DNA from 4 places in the Tepidimonas taiwanensis genome. Region 3 is predicted to be linked to each of the others. Evidence: predicted binding sites of a transcription regulator. Region 3 holds the regulator's gene; each other region holds the start of a gene.
What was found. Region 3 encodes FNR, which switches genes on or off when oxygen is low (the NO sensors DNR and NnrR bind a similar motif). Its sites were predicted from a motif close to TTGATNNNNATCAA; they were not measured.
Positions count from the first base shown of each region.

Region 1: the regulator FNR is predicted to act here: its motif matches at 1,924-1,937, upstream of LCC91_RS05285 (hemerythrin domain-containing protein).
Region 2: the regulator FNR is predicted to act here: its motif matches at 2,118-2,131, upstream of LCC91_RS11100 (OmpW/AlkL family protein).
Region 4: the regulator FNR is predicted to act here: its motif matches at 1,837-1,850, upstream of LCC91_RS10040 (DUF3149 domain-containing protein).

Region 1 covers NZ_CP083911.1:1,138,018-1,141,533, reverse strand. Annotated here, with positions in the region: gene purL (phosphoribosylformylglycinamidine synthase) at 1-1,895, shown strand, start outside; gene LCC91_RS05285 (hemerythrin domain-containing protein) at 2,000-2,545, shown strand; gene LCC91_RS05280 (peptidase U32 family protein) at 2,588-3,516, opposite strand, start outside.
Region 2 covers NZ_CP083911.1:2,338,255-2,341,770, forward strand. Annotated here, with positions in the region: gene LCC91_RS11095 (porin) at 1-1,224, shown strand, start outside; gene LCC91_RS11100 (OmpW/AlkL family protein) at 1,430-2,035, opposite strand; gene LCC91_RS11105 (nucleotidyltransferase domain-containing protein) at 2,241-2,546, opposite strand; gene LCC91_RS11110 (D-alanyl-D-alanine carboxypeptidase family protein) at 2,570-3,516, opposite strand, start outside.
Region 3 covers NZ_CP083911.1:1,913,581-1,917,096, reverse strand. Annotated here, with positions in the region: gene ccoG (cytochrome c oxidase accessory protein CcoG) at 1-689, shown strand, start outside; gene LCC91_RS09045 (hypothetical protein) at 760-1,053, shown strand; gene LCC91_RS09040 (hypothetical protein) at 1,089-1,418, shown strand; gene fnr (fumarate/nitrate reduction transcriptional regulator Fnr) at 1,470-2,192, opposite strand; gene hemN (oxygen-independent coproporphyrinogen III oxidase) at 2,422-3,516, shown strand, end outside.
Region 4 covers NZ_CP083911.1:2,113,630-2,117,145, reverse strand. Annotated here, with positions in the region: gene tatC (twin-arginine translocase subunit TatC) at 1-605, shown strand, start outside; gene LCC91_RS10045 (S1C family serine protease) at 639-1,784, opposite strand; gene LCC91_RS10040 (DUF3149 domain-containing protein) at 1,911-2,057, shown strand; gene LCC91_RS10035 (Nif3-like dinuclear metal center hexameric protein) at 2,097-2,900, shown strand; gene pdxA (4-hydroxythreonine-4-phosphate dehydrogenase PdxA) at 2,900-3,516, shown strand, end outside.

The DNA of each region.
Region 1 (3,516 bases), 780 kb from region 3:
CGCCGATCGCGGCGCTGGACGCGCCCGCCGCCGGCCGCATGGCGGTGGCCGAGGCGATCACGAACCTGCTGGCCGCGCCGATCGAACTGTCGCGCGTCAAGCTCTCGGCCAACTGGATGGCGGCGTGCGGCGAGCCGGGGGAGGACGCAGCGCTGTACGACACGGTCAAGGCCGTGGGGATGGAGTTGTGCCCGCAGCTGGGCATCAGCATCCCGGTCGGCAAGGACAGCCTGTCGATGCGCACCCAGTGGCGCACGGCGGACGGCGAGGCCCGCAAGGTCGTCGCGCCGGTGAGCCTGATCGTCAGCGCCTTCGCGACGCTCGCCGACGTGCGCGGCACGCTCACGCCGCAGCTCGACGCGCACGAGGACACGACGCTGATCCTCGTCGACCTGGGCCGTGGCAAGCACCGCATGGGCGGCTCGATCCTCGCACAGGCGCTGGACCAGCCCGGCGGCGCGGTGCCCGACCTCGACGACCCGCAGGATCTGATTCGGCTCGTCGCCGCGGTCAACGCGTTGCGTGCGCAGGGGCGCATCCTCGCCTACCACGACCGCAGCGACGGCGGGCTGCTCGCCTGTGTGGCGGAAATGGCGTTTGCCGGACATGTGGGCGTCACGCTCAACGTGGACCTGCTGGTCACCGAGGGCGACGGCATCCGGGACAGCCGCGCGGATTACGGCGACGCGAAAAACTGGGCCGCGCAGGTTAGCGCCCGCCGCGACGAGCTGACGCTCAAGGCCCTCTTCAGCGAAGAGCTGGGCGTGGTGCTGCAGGTGCGAAGCGCCGAGCGTGACGCGGTGATGCAGACGCTGCGTGCCCACGGGCTGTCCGCGTGCAGCCACGTGATCGGCAAGACCCGGCCGGCCAACAGCCCGATCGACGCCGGCAAGGGCGAGCTGCAGATCTGGCGCGACGCGAAGTGCCTCTTCAGCGCGAAGCTGGAGGACCTGCACCAGGTGTGGGACAGCGTGAGCTGGAAGATCTGCCAGCAGCGCGACAACCCGGCCTGCGCCGACGCCGAGCACGCCGCCGCCGGCCGCGCGGACGATCCGGGCCTGCACGTGGCGCTGACCTTCGACCCGGCGGAGGATGTGGCGGCACCGTACCTGAACCTGGCACGCCCGCGTGTGGCCATCCTGCGCGAGCAGGGGGTCAATTCGCACGTCGAGATGGCCTACGCGTTCGACGCCGCGGGCTTTGAAGCGGTGGACGTGCACATGACCGACCTGCTCACCGGTCGCACGCGGCTCGACGGTTTTCGCGGGCTCGTTGCGTGCGGCGGCTTCAGTTACGGGGACACGCTCGGTGCCGGCATCGGCTGGGCGCGCTCGATCACGTTCCACCCGGAGCTGGCGGAGCAGTTCCGCGCGTTCTTCGGCCGCGCGGACACCTTCGGGCTGGGCGTGTGTAATGGCTGCCAGATGTTTGCCGAGCTGGCATCCATCATCCCCGGTGCCGAGCACTGGCCGCGCTTCACCACCAATGTCAGCGAGCGCTTCGAGGCCCGGCTGTCGCTGGTGGAGGTGACGGACTCGCCCAGCCTCTTCTTCCAGGGCATGGCGGGCAGCCGGTTGCCGATCGCCGTCGCGCACGGCGAGGGCTACGCCAACTTCGGTCAGCGCGGCGACGCGCAGCGTGTGGCGGTGGCGATGCGCTTCGTCGACCACCACGGACAGCCCACCGAGGCGTATCCGTTCAACCCCAACGGCAGCCCGGGCGGGATCACCGCGGTCACCACGCCGGACGGGCGCTTCACGGCGATGATGCCGCACCCGGAGCGCGTCTTCCGCAACGTCCAGTTGAGCTGGACGGACCTGGCCGCAACGGGCGGGATCGCGGCCTACAGCCCGTGGATGCGGATGTTCCGCAACGCGCGGCGCTGGGTCGGCTGAAGCGGAGCCGGCGCTGCGTCGCACCCCGTTGACCTGCGTCAAGAATGGCCCCGGGATCGGCGCCGTAGACTGGCGGCATCGTGATGCAGCAAAACGGTGTGGCCATGTCTGCGACCCCCAACGCCCCGACGAACGATCAGCCGATCGCCGATTTCTCGCAGTGCCACGCGGGCATACTGCGCAAGCTGGACGCGCTGGCGGAATTGCCAGCGTTGCTGGCCCCCGCCGCCCGCGCGCGGGAGATTGCCGAGCAGTCGCTGGCGTTCTTTCGCGAAGCGATCGTCGAACACCATGAGGACGAGGAGCGAGAGCTGTTTCCGGCCGTGCTCGCCAGTGCCGCGGCGGGGGCAGAGCGCGAGCGGGTGCAGGGGCTGGTGCAACGCCTGACGGAGGAGCACCGTGCACTCGAACGCCTGTGGAAGCAGCTCGAGGGGGACCTCAAAAAAGTCGCCAAAGGGCAGTCGTTCGCCCTCGACACGGCGGGGCTGGAGGCGCTGGTGGCGCAGTACCGCTCGCATGCCTGCTTCGAGGAGGCCGAATTCCTGCCGCTGGCGCAGGCCATCCTGGGGCGCAACGACAACCACCTGGCCGCGCTGGGCTTGGCGCTGCACATGCGGCACACGCCGGTGCCGGTTGCCGGCTACGTCTGACCGCGCCGCGCGCCCAGACGCCGGGGCGCACCCACGCGCGGATCAACGCACCGGCGCGGGCCGCGTCCGGTAAAAGCGCAGCGGCGCCTCGCGCGCCGCGCGCTCGGTGTCGCGCACGACGTGGCGCTTGATGCGCCCGACGACGTGCATCTCGCACGGCTTGCAGTCGAAGCGCAGCGTCAGCCGCTCGTCGCCGTGGATCAGCACCAGCGGCTCGGCGCGGATCGTGCCCTGCACGCCGGTGACGCCCTTGGCCTGTTTGGGGCAGAGGCTGAGGCTATAGCGGACGCAGTGCTTGGTGATCATGAGGCTGACGTCCCCCAGCGCCTCGTGGCTTTCGTACGCCGCCTCGATGACACGCACGCCGTGGCGCGCGTAAAAATCGCGCGCCTTGTGGTTGTAGACGTTGCCGAGATACGTCAGCACGTCGTCGGGGTAGGGTACGGGCGGCTCCACCGCGCTCGCGCGCACTGGTCGAGGGCGGGCCGCCTCGCGCGCGGCCATCAGCGCCGCCACCGCCTCGCGCCGCAGCGCGTTGACGCGTGACGCGGGGACGAACCACGGCGCGGGCAGCGCCACGTCCACCGACACGGCCTCGAACACCGTGTCCCCTAGGCGCGTCAGGCCCTCGCGCAACGTCGCCTCGTTGGCCAGCGGGTCGCGTGCGGGTTCGAACGGACCCGGCAGCGTCGCGCTGCCGCTGTGCCCGTCGGCGTCGGTCAGCGTCAGCCGCAGCGCGTCGCCTTCGGCGCGGAGTTGCACCCACAGCGCGATGCGCCGCTCGGCCGACGGGCGTTCCAGCAACCGCACCCACGCCATGCTGCGGTTGCGATTGACGGTCGTGCCGCGGCGCAGGTCCTTGAAGGAGCCCATCGGGTCTTTGGGGTGGATGCGCCAGCGCGTGCCGCCGTCCACGCCGGGCCCCAGCCGCTCGACCCGGTTGGTCTGCAGCCCGACCAGATTGTTTTGCA
Region 2 (3,516 bases), 420 kb from region 3:
GCCGTGGCCGCCTTGGCGGCGGTCAGCGCCCACGCCCAACAAAACGTCCAGCTCTACGGGCTGGTGGACGCCGGTATCACGCACGTGACGGGCCTGCGCCAGGGCTCTGTCACGCAACTGGCCAGCGGTATCATGGAAGGCTCACGCTGGGGCCTCAAGGGCACCGAAGACCTGGGCGGCGGCTACAAGGCGATCTTCACGCTGGAGAGCCGCTTCGAGGTCGACACGGGCAGCCTCTCCAATCGCCCCATTTCCGGCACCCAGGTGCCCGACCGCATCGCCACCCCGGCGGCACTGAATTTGCCAGCCGCGCTGGCTCCCGTCGTCAATCAAGTCAACGCCAACATCGCCAACGGCACGCTGGGTGTCAACTTGAACAACAACCAGTTCGACCGCCAGGCGTATGTGGGCCTGATCACACCGGTGGGCGCGGTGCTCGCGGGCCGCATGTACACGCCGGACTACGAGGTCTCCGCCGAGTTCGACGCGATGCAGACACAGTCCGCGCTGGCGGCGGGTCAGCTCGCCGCCATCCCCGCCGGGTTCGACATCCGCGTCAATAACGCATTGCAATACCGCGTCCAGACGGGCGGCATCACCGCCTCGCTGATGTACGGCTTCGGCGAAACGGGCAACTCCAGCAGCAACAGCCGCTTCGTGGGCCTGATGGGCATGTACAAGGGCGATGGCTACGCCGTCGGCATGGGCTACAACACCCGCAACAACGAGGTGGGCCAGAAGTCCCTGACCACCACGACGGTGGGCGGCTGGGTCAACGTGGGCCCGGGCAAACTCAGCGCGGTTTACTCGCGCCACAAGGACGACCACCCGAGTAACCTGTCCACACTGGCGGCGACGCTGACGGCCGGGGGCGTGCCGGCACCGGCCGCGGCCGCCGTTCAAGCCGCCTACATGAACGCGCTCAAGCAGCGCTTCGACCTGTTCAACATCGGCTACCGCATCACCTCCGGCCCGCACACGGTCACGGTGGCCTACACCAACCGCAACGAAAAAACGTCGTACGACGCGGATGCGCGCTCGTACGGGGTGGCGTACACCTACGCGCTGTCCAAGCGCACGGACCTCAACGCGGTGGTGGTGCGCTTCGACAACCGGAAGAACGGGCAGGCAGCCCCGGGCGGCAACGGCTATTTGGGCGGCGTGACGCGCTCGGCCGGCACCGACAGCACCGGCATCGCCCTGGGCATCCGTCACCGCTTCTGATCGCGCAGCGGGGGCACAACGGGCGACACCACAGGCCCTGCGCCGGGGACGACAGCCCCCGGCGCTCCGGGCTCGTGGCGGCGGCACGGCTTGGTTTTACCTTCCCCTCTTCGACCCGTCGAGAGGGAGAATGCGAAAACCCCAGCGTTTCTGTGGTGCCGTCAAGCAAGGGGCCGATCGGTCAACCGGTCGGCCCTCGTCCCATTCAGAAGGTCCATCCCAGTCCGACCCCGACCAGGACGGGGTCGACCTTGAAGCGGTCGAGGTGCGCCCCGCCCGCCTGGATGTCGGTGCGGATGTAGACTTTTTTCACGTCAAAGTTGAGCACCATATTTTTGCCGACGGGGATGTCGACGCCCACTTGCAGCGCGCCACCCCAGCTGTTGCGGTCGATGCTGAGCCCCGCCGGGAGGTTGACGCTGCTGAAGCGCGTGTAGTTGATGCCTGCGCCGACGTAGGGCCGGAATCCCGACATCGGGAAGTGATATTGCAGCGTCAGTGTCGGCGGCAGGTGTTTGAGTGTGCCGATCTGCGCTCCGGCCAGCGAGACGCGCTGTTTCTGCGGCACGGTCAAAATCAGCTCGGCCGCCCAGTTGGGGCTGAAGAAGTAGGTGAAGTCCACTTCCGGCAGCCACTTGCTGTTGATCGACACGGGCGTGGCGGGGTTGCTGTTGTCGTTGGCCGGGTCGAGGTGAACCGCGCGGGCACGCACCAGCAACGTCCCGGCATCCACGGCTTGCGCGTGCGCGCCCATCGATGCCCCCACCAGCGCGGCCAGCGTGGCCGCGCGCCACCAACCTGTGTAATTCATGCTTTTCTCCGGTTTCAGATAGACGAGGTCATGCAGGGCATACGCCCCGCCGCCATTGCACCCGAACCGCAGCCGCCGTGGCTTGATCGAGGTCAAAAGGGCTGCACGCCGCCGCCACAGCCGCGTGAACGACCGATACGCGAGTACTCGTGGATGAGGCGGTTGCGCACCTGACGCAGCCGCTCGAGTTCGGGCTAGGCCATCTTCACAGCAACACCCCCTGCGCGCGGGCGATGGCGTAGATGGGCGCATCGGTCTGGCGGCCGGGGTAGTCAATCAGCACGTCCACCTTGCGCTCGCCCAGCCGAGAATACACGTCGGCCAGAAAACCGAGGTGGGCATCCACGATGGCCGCCGGGTCGGTCAAGGGGGTTTCGATCAGCAGGTCGATGTCCCCGCCGCGGCGGCTGTCGTCCAGCCGCGAGCCGAACAGCCGCACCTGCGCCGCGGCGCCAAACCGGCGCCGCGCCGTCTCGCGTAACACCTCGCGTTCTTCGGGGGTCAACCGCATGCGCTGATGACACGCCCCAGCCCTCAGCGTATCCACAACCGCAGCGCGCCCCACAGGCGCCCGAGCAACCCGGCTTCTTCGACGGTCTCCATCACCTGCAGCGGGACTTCCGCCACCGGCTCGCCGCTGGCGGTGCGCACGCGCAGCGTGCCCAAGGGTTGCCCTTTGACGAGCGGCGCGACCAGCGGGTCCGGGCGCACCAGCTCGGTGCGCAGGCCCTTGCCCTGTCCGGCGGGGACAGTGACGACGACGCCCTGCGGGCGGCCGAGCTTGACTTCGTCGGCGCGGCCTTTCCACACCGGGGCGGTCACGACCGGCTGCCCCGGCGCGGCCAGGCGCACGGCCTCGAACGCGGTGTAGCCCCAGTTGAGCAATTTCTGGCTTTCGGCGGCGCGCGCGTTTTCGCTGGCGGCGCCGAGCACGACACTGATGAGCCGCCGCTGTCCGGCAGGGCCGTCGCCGAGCCCGGGCACAAGCCGGCGCGCGGTGGCCACGAGGCAGTAGCCCGCCGCGGCGGTGTGGCCGGTTTTCAGGCCGTCGACGGTGGGGTCACGAAACAGCAGCAGGTTGCGGTTGGTGTCGTTGGCCGCGGGCGTGCCGGGGTAGCGGTAGCGCTGGATCGCGTAGTAGCCGATGTACTCGGGAAAATCCTGCATCAGCCGCAGCGCCAGCGTCGCCAGATCGCGCGCGGTGGTGGTGTGCCCAGGCGCGGTCAGCCCCTCGGGGTTCTGGTAGCGCGTGCGCGTCAGACCCAGCGCCTGCGCCTGGCGGTTCATGCGCTCGACGAAGCGCTCGACGCTGCCGGCCACCCCTTCGGCCAGCGCGACGGTCGCGTCGTTGCCGGACTGCACGATCATGCCCTTGAGCAGGTCTTCCACCGGAATCTGCTGCCCCGGCTCGATGAACATGCGCGAGCCGGGCATGCGCCACGCCCGCTCGCTGACGGTGAACTTCTGCTCCAGCGTCAGTT
Region 3 (3,516 bases):
ACGCCGAGCGGGGCGAGCCGCGCGGGGCACGCAAGCGCTCGGCCGATCCGAAGGCGCTGGGGCTTGGGGACTGCATCGACTGCACGCTGTGCGTGCAGGTCTGTCCGACAGGGATCGACATCCGCAACGGTCTGCAGTACGAGTGCATCGGCTGCGGGGCCTGCGCCGACGTCTGTGACGAGGTGATGGAAAAGATGGGCTACCCCAAGGGGCTGGTCAAATACTCGACGCAAAACGGCATGGCCAACCGCTGGACGCGCGCGCAGATGATCCGCCGCGCGTTTCGGCCGCGGGTGCTCGTCTACAGCGCGATTTTGCTGGCCATCGTCACCGCGCTGGGCGTGAGCCTGTGGCTGCGCGTGCCGCTCAAGGTCGATGTGATCCGCGACCGCGGGGCGCTGGCGCGCATGGTCGAGATGGGCCGGATCGAAAACGTCTACCGTGTTCAATTCATGAACGCGTCGGAAGCCGAGCGCGAGCTGCAGGTCACCGTGGACGGTTTGCCGGGGGTGACGATCGCCTCCGAGCCGACGGTGCACCTGCGGCCGACCGAGGTGCGCTCGGTGCCGGTGCGCGTACAGGTGCCGCCGGGGCTGGAGCCGGGTTCGCACCCGATCGTGATGACCTTCCGCTCCGCCGATGGCGCCATCGAGGTGCGCGAAAAGACGACGTTCCTGATTCCGCGATGATGCCGCGTGCGGGTGACCCGGGTTCACCCGCATCCCTGTTTCTCCCTTCCGCCTTTACACTATGACGACGATGACTGCTGTACCCCCCACCCCATCGCCCGCGTCGCGGCCGTGGTACCGTGAGCCGTTCGTGTGGATGGTGATCGGTGGCCCGCTCGTGGTCGTGATCGCGTCGCTGATCACGGTCGCGATCGCGGTGCGCAACGCCGACACGGTGCTGCCGCGCGAGTCCGCGCCGGCGCGGGTGGCGGTGCCCAGCGATGGGTTGTCAGCCGAGGAGCGGCTGGCGGCGGAGAAGGCGCTGCTGCCCGCCAACCAGGGGCGCAACCATGCGGTCTCGCCCACTTTGCCCGAGAAAGACTGACGGCCCGCCGGGGCCGGGAGAGAGGAGACGTGACGATGCTGGCCCAACGGATACTGTGGATCGCCTGGCCCGCTTTTCTGATGGCGGCGCTGATGGAGATGGTGGTGTTCGCGTTCGTGGACCCCGCCGAGCTGCAATGGGCCGGTGAGCGGCTCGGCTGGTCGCGGCAGGCGGTGTACACGGTCACGTTCTTCGTCTTCTGGGCGTTGACCAGCGCGTCCAGCGCGCTGACGACGTTGCTGTCGATGTCGCCGTGGGAAATCAACCGCTGCCCGGTACCGCCCGACCAGCGGCCCGCCGACTGTGCGCGCAACGTCGCGGCGGTCGGCGACGGTGGCACGCCACGCTGTGGCGGCTGCACCTGAGGCGACGGCGCCGCGGCCGCGCCGCGTGGGGCTGACGCGGCCCCGTGAGCCTCACGCGTCCGTGTCGCCGTGGTTGACGATGCGCTGCAGCGCATCGGCGTCGAGGATGCGCACGTAGCGCTGTTTGACCTCGATGATGCCGTCCTCCTGAAAGCGCGAGAAGGTGCGGCTGACGGTCTCCAGCTTCATGCCGAGGTAGCTGCCGATTTCCTCGCGTGTCATGCGCAGCACCATCTCCGTCTTGGAGAACCCACGCGCGTGCAGGCGCTGCACCAGGTTGAGCAGGAAAGCCGCGAGACGCTCCTCGGCACGCATGCTGCCCAGCAGCAGCATCACGCCCTGGTCGCGCACGATCTCACGGCTCATGATGCGATGCAGGTGATGCTGCAGCGTGCTGAACTCGCGCGAGAGCTGTTCCAGCTTGTCGAACGGCAGCACGCACACCTCGGCGTCTTCCAACGCCACCGCGGAGCAGGAGTGCTTGTCCTGCACGATGCCATCGAGCCCCAGGATTTCGCCGGCCATCTGGAAGCCCGTGACCTGGTCGCGGCCGTCGACGGTGGTGATGCAGGTCTTGAAAAAACCGGAGCGCACCGCGTACAGCGAGGTGAACGGATCCCCCGCGGAAAACAGCGTGCCGCCGCGCCGCACCCGGCGGCGAAACGGGATGAGCTGCTCGAGCTGGGCCAGCTCCTCCGCACCGAGACCCACGGGAATGCAAAGCTCGCGCAGATTGCAGCTCGAACAGGCGACTTTGATGCTGTGCAGGTCCATCGGGGTGTGATCGCAGAGAAAGAGGGGGCCGCGGCCCAGTGGACCCGACCGGTTCGGGGGGCTCAAAATACGGTGTTTTCAATGATGATAACAACCCGGGGCCGCGGCACGCCGCCCGTCGGGGCCGAATGCCCCGTCGCCGGGTGGGGGCGTCGCATGTGCAGGGCGTTTGACCCACGTCAACGAGCCGGATGCCGTCCTGCGGCACAGTCCACCCTCACTGGAGTCTCTGTCCGTGAAACACGTCATCGATGAAGCCCTGCTGCGCCGGTTCGACATCCCCGGACCGCGCTACACGTCCTATCCGACGGCGGATCGGTTCGTCGAGGCGTTCACCGAGCGCGACTACATCCAGGCGCTCGAACAGCGCCGCGCGGGGTCGATGGCGCTGCCGCTGTCGGTGTACGTGCACATCCCGTTTTGTGAGTCGCTGTGCTACTACTGCGCGTGCAACAAGGTGGTGACCAAGCACCACAGCCGCGCGGCGGAGTATCTGCGCTACCTCACGCGCGAGCTGGAGCTACAGACCGGGTACGTCGGGCGAGGACACCGCGTCAGCCAGTTGCACCTGGGCGGCGGAACGCCGACGTTTCTCAGCGACGACGAGCTGGCCGACCTGATGGCGATGATCCGGCGCCACTTCGAGCTCGTGCCCGGGGGCGAATACTCGATCGAGGTCGATCCGCGCACGGTGACCGCCGAACGTTTGGCCCACTTGCAAAGGCTCGGCTTCAACCGCCTGAGCTTCGGGGTGCAGGATTTCGATCCCACCGTGCAAAAGACCGTGCACCGGGTGCAGCCGGCCGCGCAGGTGTTCGCGCTGGTGGCCGCGGCGCGCGAGCTGGGGTTCGAGTCGATCAACGTCGACCTCATTTACGGCCTGCCGCAGCAGACGCCGGAGTCGTTTCGCCACACGCTGGAGCAGGTCGAGCGCCTGCGCCCGGACCGCATCGCGGTCTATGCCTACGCGCACCTGCCGGCGCGCTTCAAGGCGCAGCGGCGCATCATCGCGGCGGAGCTGCCCAGCCCGGCCGATAAGCTCGCGATGCTGTCGCTGGCATTGGACCACCTGAGCGCGGCAGGGTACGTCTACATCGGGATGGATCACTTTGCGCTGCCCAACGATGCCTTGGCGGTGGCCAAGCGGCAGGGGCGGCTGCACCGCAATTTCCAGGGTTACAGCACGCAGCCGGACTGCGACCTGATCGCGCTCGGGGTGTCGGCGATCGGCCGCATCGGCGCCACCTACAGCCAGAACGCCAAGACGCTGGAGGAGTATTACGACGCGCTCAATCAGGGGCGGTTACCGATCGTGCGTGGGCTG
Region 4 (3,516 bases), 200 kb from region 3:
TGCCGCCGGACGTCAAGCTGATCGCGGTGGGCGTCTTCACGCCGTTTTTCGTGCCGCTCAAGGTGCTGATGATGGCGGGGCTGCTGCTGGCGCTGCCCTGGGTCATCTACCAGATCTGGGCCTTCGTGGCACCGGGCCTCTACAGCCACGAGAAGCGCTTTGCGCTGCCGCTCATCGTCATCGGCAGCGCGCTGGCGTACCTGGGCATCGCGTTCGTGCAGTTCTTCGTGCTCGACAAGATGTTCGCCTTCATCCAGGGCTTCACGCCGGCGAGCGTCAACGCCACCCCGGACATCGCGTCCTACGTCGAGGCGATCCTGTCGCTCTACCTCGCGTTCGGACTGGCGTTTCAGGTCCCGGTGGTCGTGATGCTGATGGTGCGCTTCGAAATGGTGACGGTGGAAAAGCTCAAGTCCTTCCGCGGCTACTTCATCGTCATTGCGTTCGTCATCGCGGCGATCGTCACGCCCCCGGACGTCATTTCGCAGCTCGCCTTGGCCATCCCGATGTGCCTGCTGTACGAAATCGGCATCTGGGGCTCGCGCTGGTTCGCGAGCACGAAGCCGAAGACCGAGGCCTCGGCAGCCGACGCCGATCAGTCCTGACGCGAAGGCGAACGCCCCGGTGGCCGATACCCTTCAGTCCTGACGCTGCCCTGCCGGTGGGCGCCGTCCGGGCACCACGGTGAGCGTGCGGGGGCTGCCGCGGCGCAGCACCTCCAGCGCCGCCGGTTCACCGGGGCGCAGCGCCGCGACGGCCGACAACAGCCCCGGCACATTGCGGATCGGCGTGTCGCCCACGCGCGTGATCACGTCCCCGGGCACGATGCCCGCCTGGTCCGCCGGGCCGCCCTGCAGCACCCCCGTGACCACGACGCCCTGCGACGCGGGCACGCCAAAGTGCTGGGCCAGCTCGGGGGTGAGCTCGCGGGGCTCGACGCCGATCCAGCCGCGCGTGACCGCACCGTCGCGCACGATCGCCGCCATCACCTCGCGCGCGGTCGCGACCGGAATCGCGAAGCCGATGCCCATCGAACCGCCCGAGCGCGAGTAAATCGCGGTGTTGATGCCGATCAGGTGCCCCTCGGCGTCGACCAGCGCGCCGCCGGAGTTGCCGGGGTTGATCGCCGCGTCGGTCTGGATGAAATTCTCGAACGTGTTGATGCCGAGCTGGCTGCGCCCCAGCGCGCTGACGATGCCGGCCGTCACCGTCTGCCCGACGCCGAACGGGTTGCCGATCGCGAGCACCCGGTCGCCCACCTCCAGCGACTCCGACTGGCCGAGGACGATCACCGGCAGGTCCGACAGCTCGATGCGCAGCACGGCGAGGTCGGTTTCGGGGTCGGTGCCGATCACGCGCGCCGGCGCCTGCCGGCCGTCGCTCAGCTGCACCAGGATCTCGTCTGCCTCCTCGATCACGTGGTGGTTGGTGAGGATGTAGCCTGCGGGGCTGACGATCACGCCCGAGCCCAGGCCGGTCTGCGGCTCGACCTCCGGCCGGTCGCCGAAGAAGAAGCGGAACCACGGCTCTTGCGCGTGCGGGTGGGGCGCCGCCTTGCTGGTGCTGATGCTGACCACCGCCGGTGCCGCGGCGCGCGCGGCGGCGCTCAGGCTGTTGCCGGCGATCACCGGGCTGCGGGTATCGGGCTCGACCTCGAACACCGGCACGACGCTGGCCAGCCGCGGGCGCTGGCTCAGCCACTGCGGCTTGAGCGTGGCGACCACAAACCAGACCGCCAGCAGCACGGTCACCGTCTGGGAAAACAACAGCCAGAGACGTTTCATGGGGGCGAGCAGGGCGGCCGATGCGCGGCAATTGCCCCTTTGGGTAGCAGGGTTGATATGGGTCAAAGCGCCCGCGGCAGGTCCGCTTTCCAATGGAGGGTGTCGTGAACCGCACAGGAGTGGCGCATGAAAGCGATTGTGGACCTTTTTTCGACCGACTACGGCCTCATGAGCCTGGGGGTGATCGTCTTCATGTTGGGCATGGGGATGTTCTTTTACCGCATGTTCACGAAAAAGATCGAGGAGTCGGCGCGCGCATCCGGCAAATCCTGACGCGGCGCCGGGCTGCGTGGGCGGTGCGACAATCCGCCCATGACCGCGATCGAATCCCCCGCTGCGGCCGCCCGCCCGGCCGCAGTCAGCCGTGAGGCGCTGCTCGGCGCGTTCGACGCGCTGCTGGAGCCCGCACGCTTTCAGGACTATGGCCCCAACGGCCTGCAGGTCGAAGGGCGGGCACAGGTGCGGCGCCTGGTCAGCGGCGTCACGGCGAGCCTGGCGCTGATCGAGGCCGCCATCGACGCCGGGGCCGATGCCATCCTCGTGCATCACGGGCTTTTCTGGCGCGGCCAGCGCGGCACCGTCACCGGCTGGATGAAGGGCCGGCTGCAGCGCCTGCTGGCGCACGACATCAACCTGTTTGCCTACCACCTGCCGCTGGACGCGCACCCGCAGTTGGGCAACAACGCGCAGCTCGGCCAGCGCCTCGGCTTCGCGCCGCTGGCCGACGGGGCGTGGGGGCGTTTCGGCGAGCAGCAGCTCGGCTTTCTCGGCGTGTGCGACGCGCCCGACGCGGCGGCGCTGGCTGCGCGGGTCGAGGCGGTGCTGGGTCGTGCCGTCACCTGCATCCCCGGTGACGGGCGGCCGATCCGGCGCGTGGGCTGGTGCAGCGGCGGCGCGCAGGGGTATTTCGAGGCGGCGATCGCCGCCGGCGTGGACGCGTTCCTGACCGGCGAGCTTTCGGAACCGCAGGCACACCTGGCGCGCGAGTGCGGCGTGGCCTTCCTCGCCTGCGGGCACCACGCCACCGAACGCTACGGCGCGCCGGCGTTGGGGGCGCACGTCGCGGCGCAGCTCGGCCTCGAGCACCGCTTCATCGACATCGACAACCCGGCCTGATGGACACCACCCGCCGCGCCGCGCCGGATGCGCCGGTCGCCCTCACGATGGGCGACGCTGCGGGCATCGGGCCGGAGATCATCGCGGAGGTGTTTCGCCGCCGCCCCGAGTGGTCGGCGCGCTGCGTCGTGATCGGCGACCTGGCGGTGATGCGCCGCGCGGTCCAGGTCACCGGCGGTGCCCTGCCGATCGCGGTGCTCGACGGGCCGCAGCAGGCGCGCGACGTCCCGCCGCGCTGCATTCCGCTGTGGCCTGCGGTGTCGCTGGCGGCGCTGCCCCCCTTCGGCGCCGTCAGTGCCGCGGCGGGGCGTGCCGCGGCCGATGCCGTGATCCTGGCCGCGGAGGCGGCGCTGCGTGGCGAGGTAGCGGCGCTCGTGACCGCGCCGCTGAACAAGGCCGCCCTGGCCGCCGCGGGGTTGGACGTGCCGGGGCATACGGAGCTGTTGCAGGCCGTGGCCGCGCGGCACCTCGGGTGTGCGCCGGCGCAGCTGCCCGTGCGCATGATGCTCTCCAACGACGAGCTGCGCACGGTGCTCGTCAGCATCCACGTGTCGTTGCGGGAGGCGATCGAAGCCGTCACCGCCGAGCGCGTGTGGGAGACGCTGCGCATCACGCA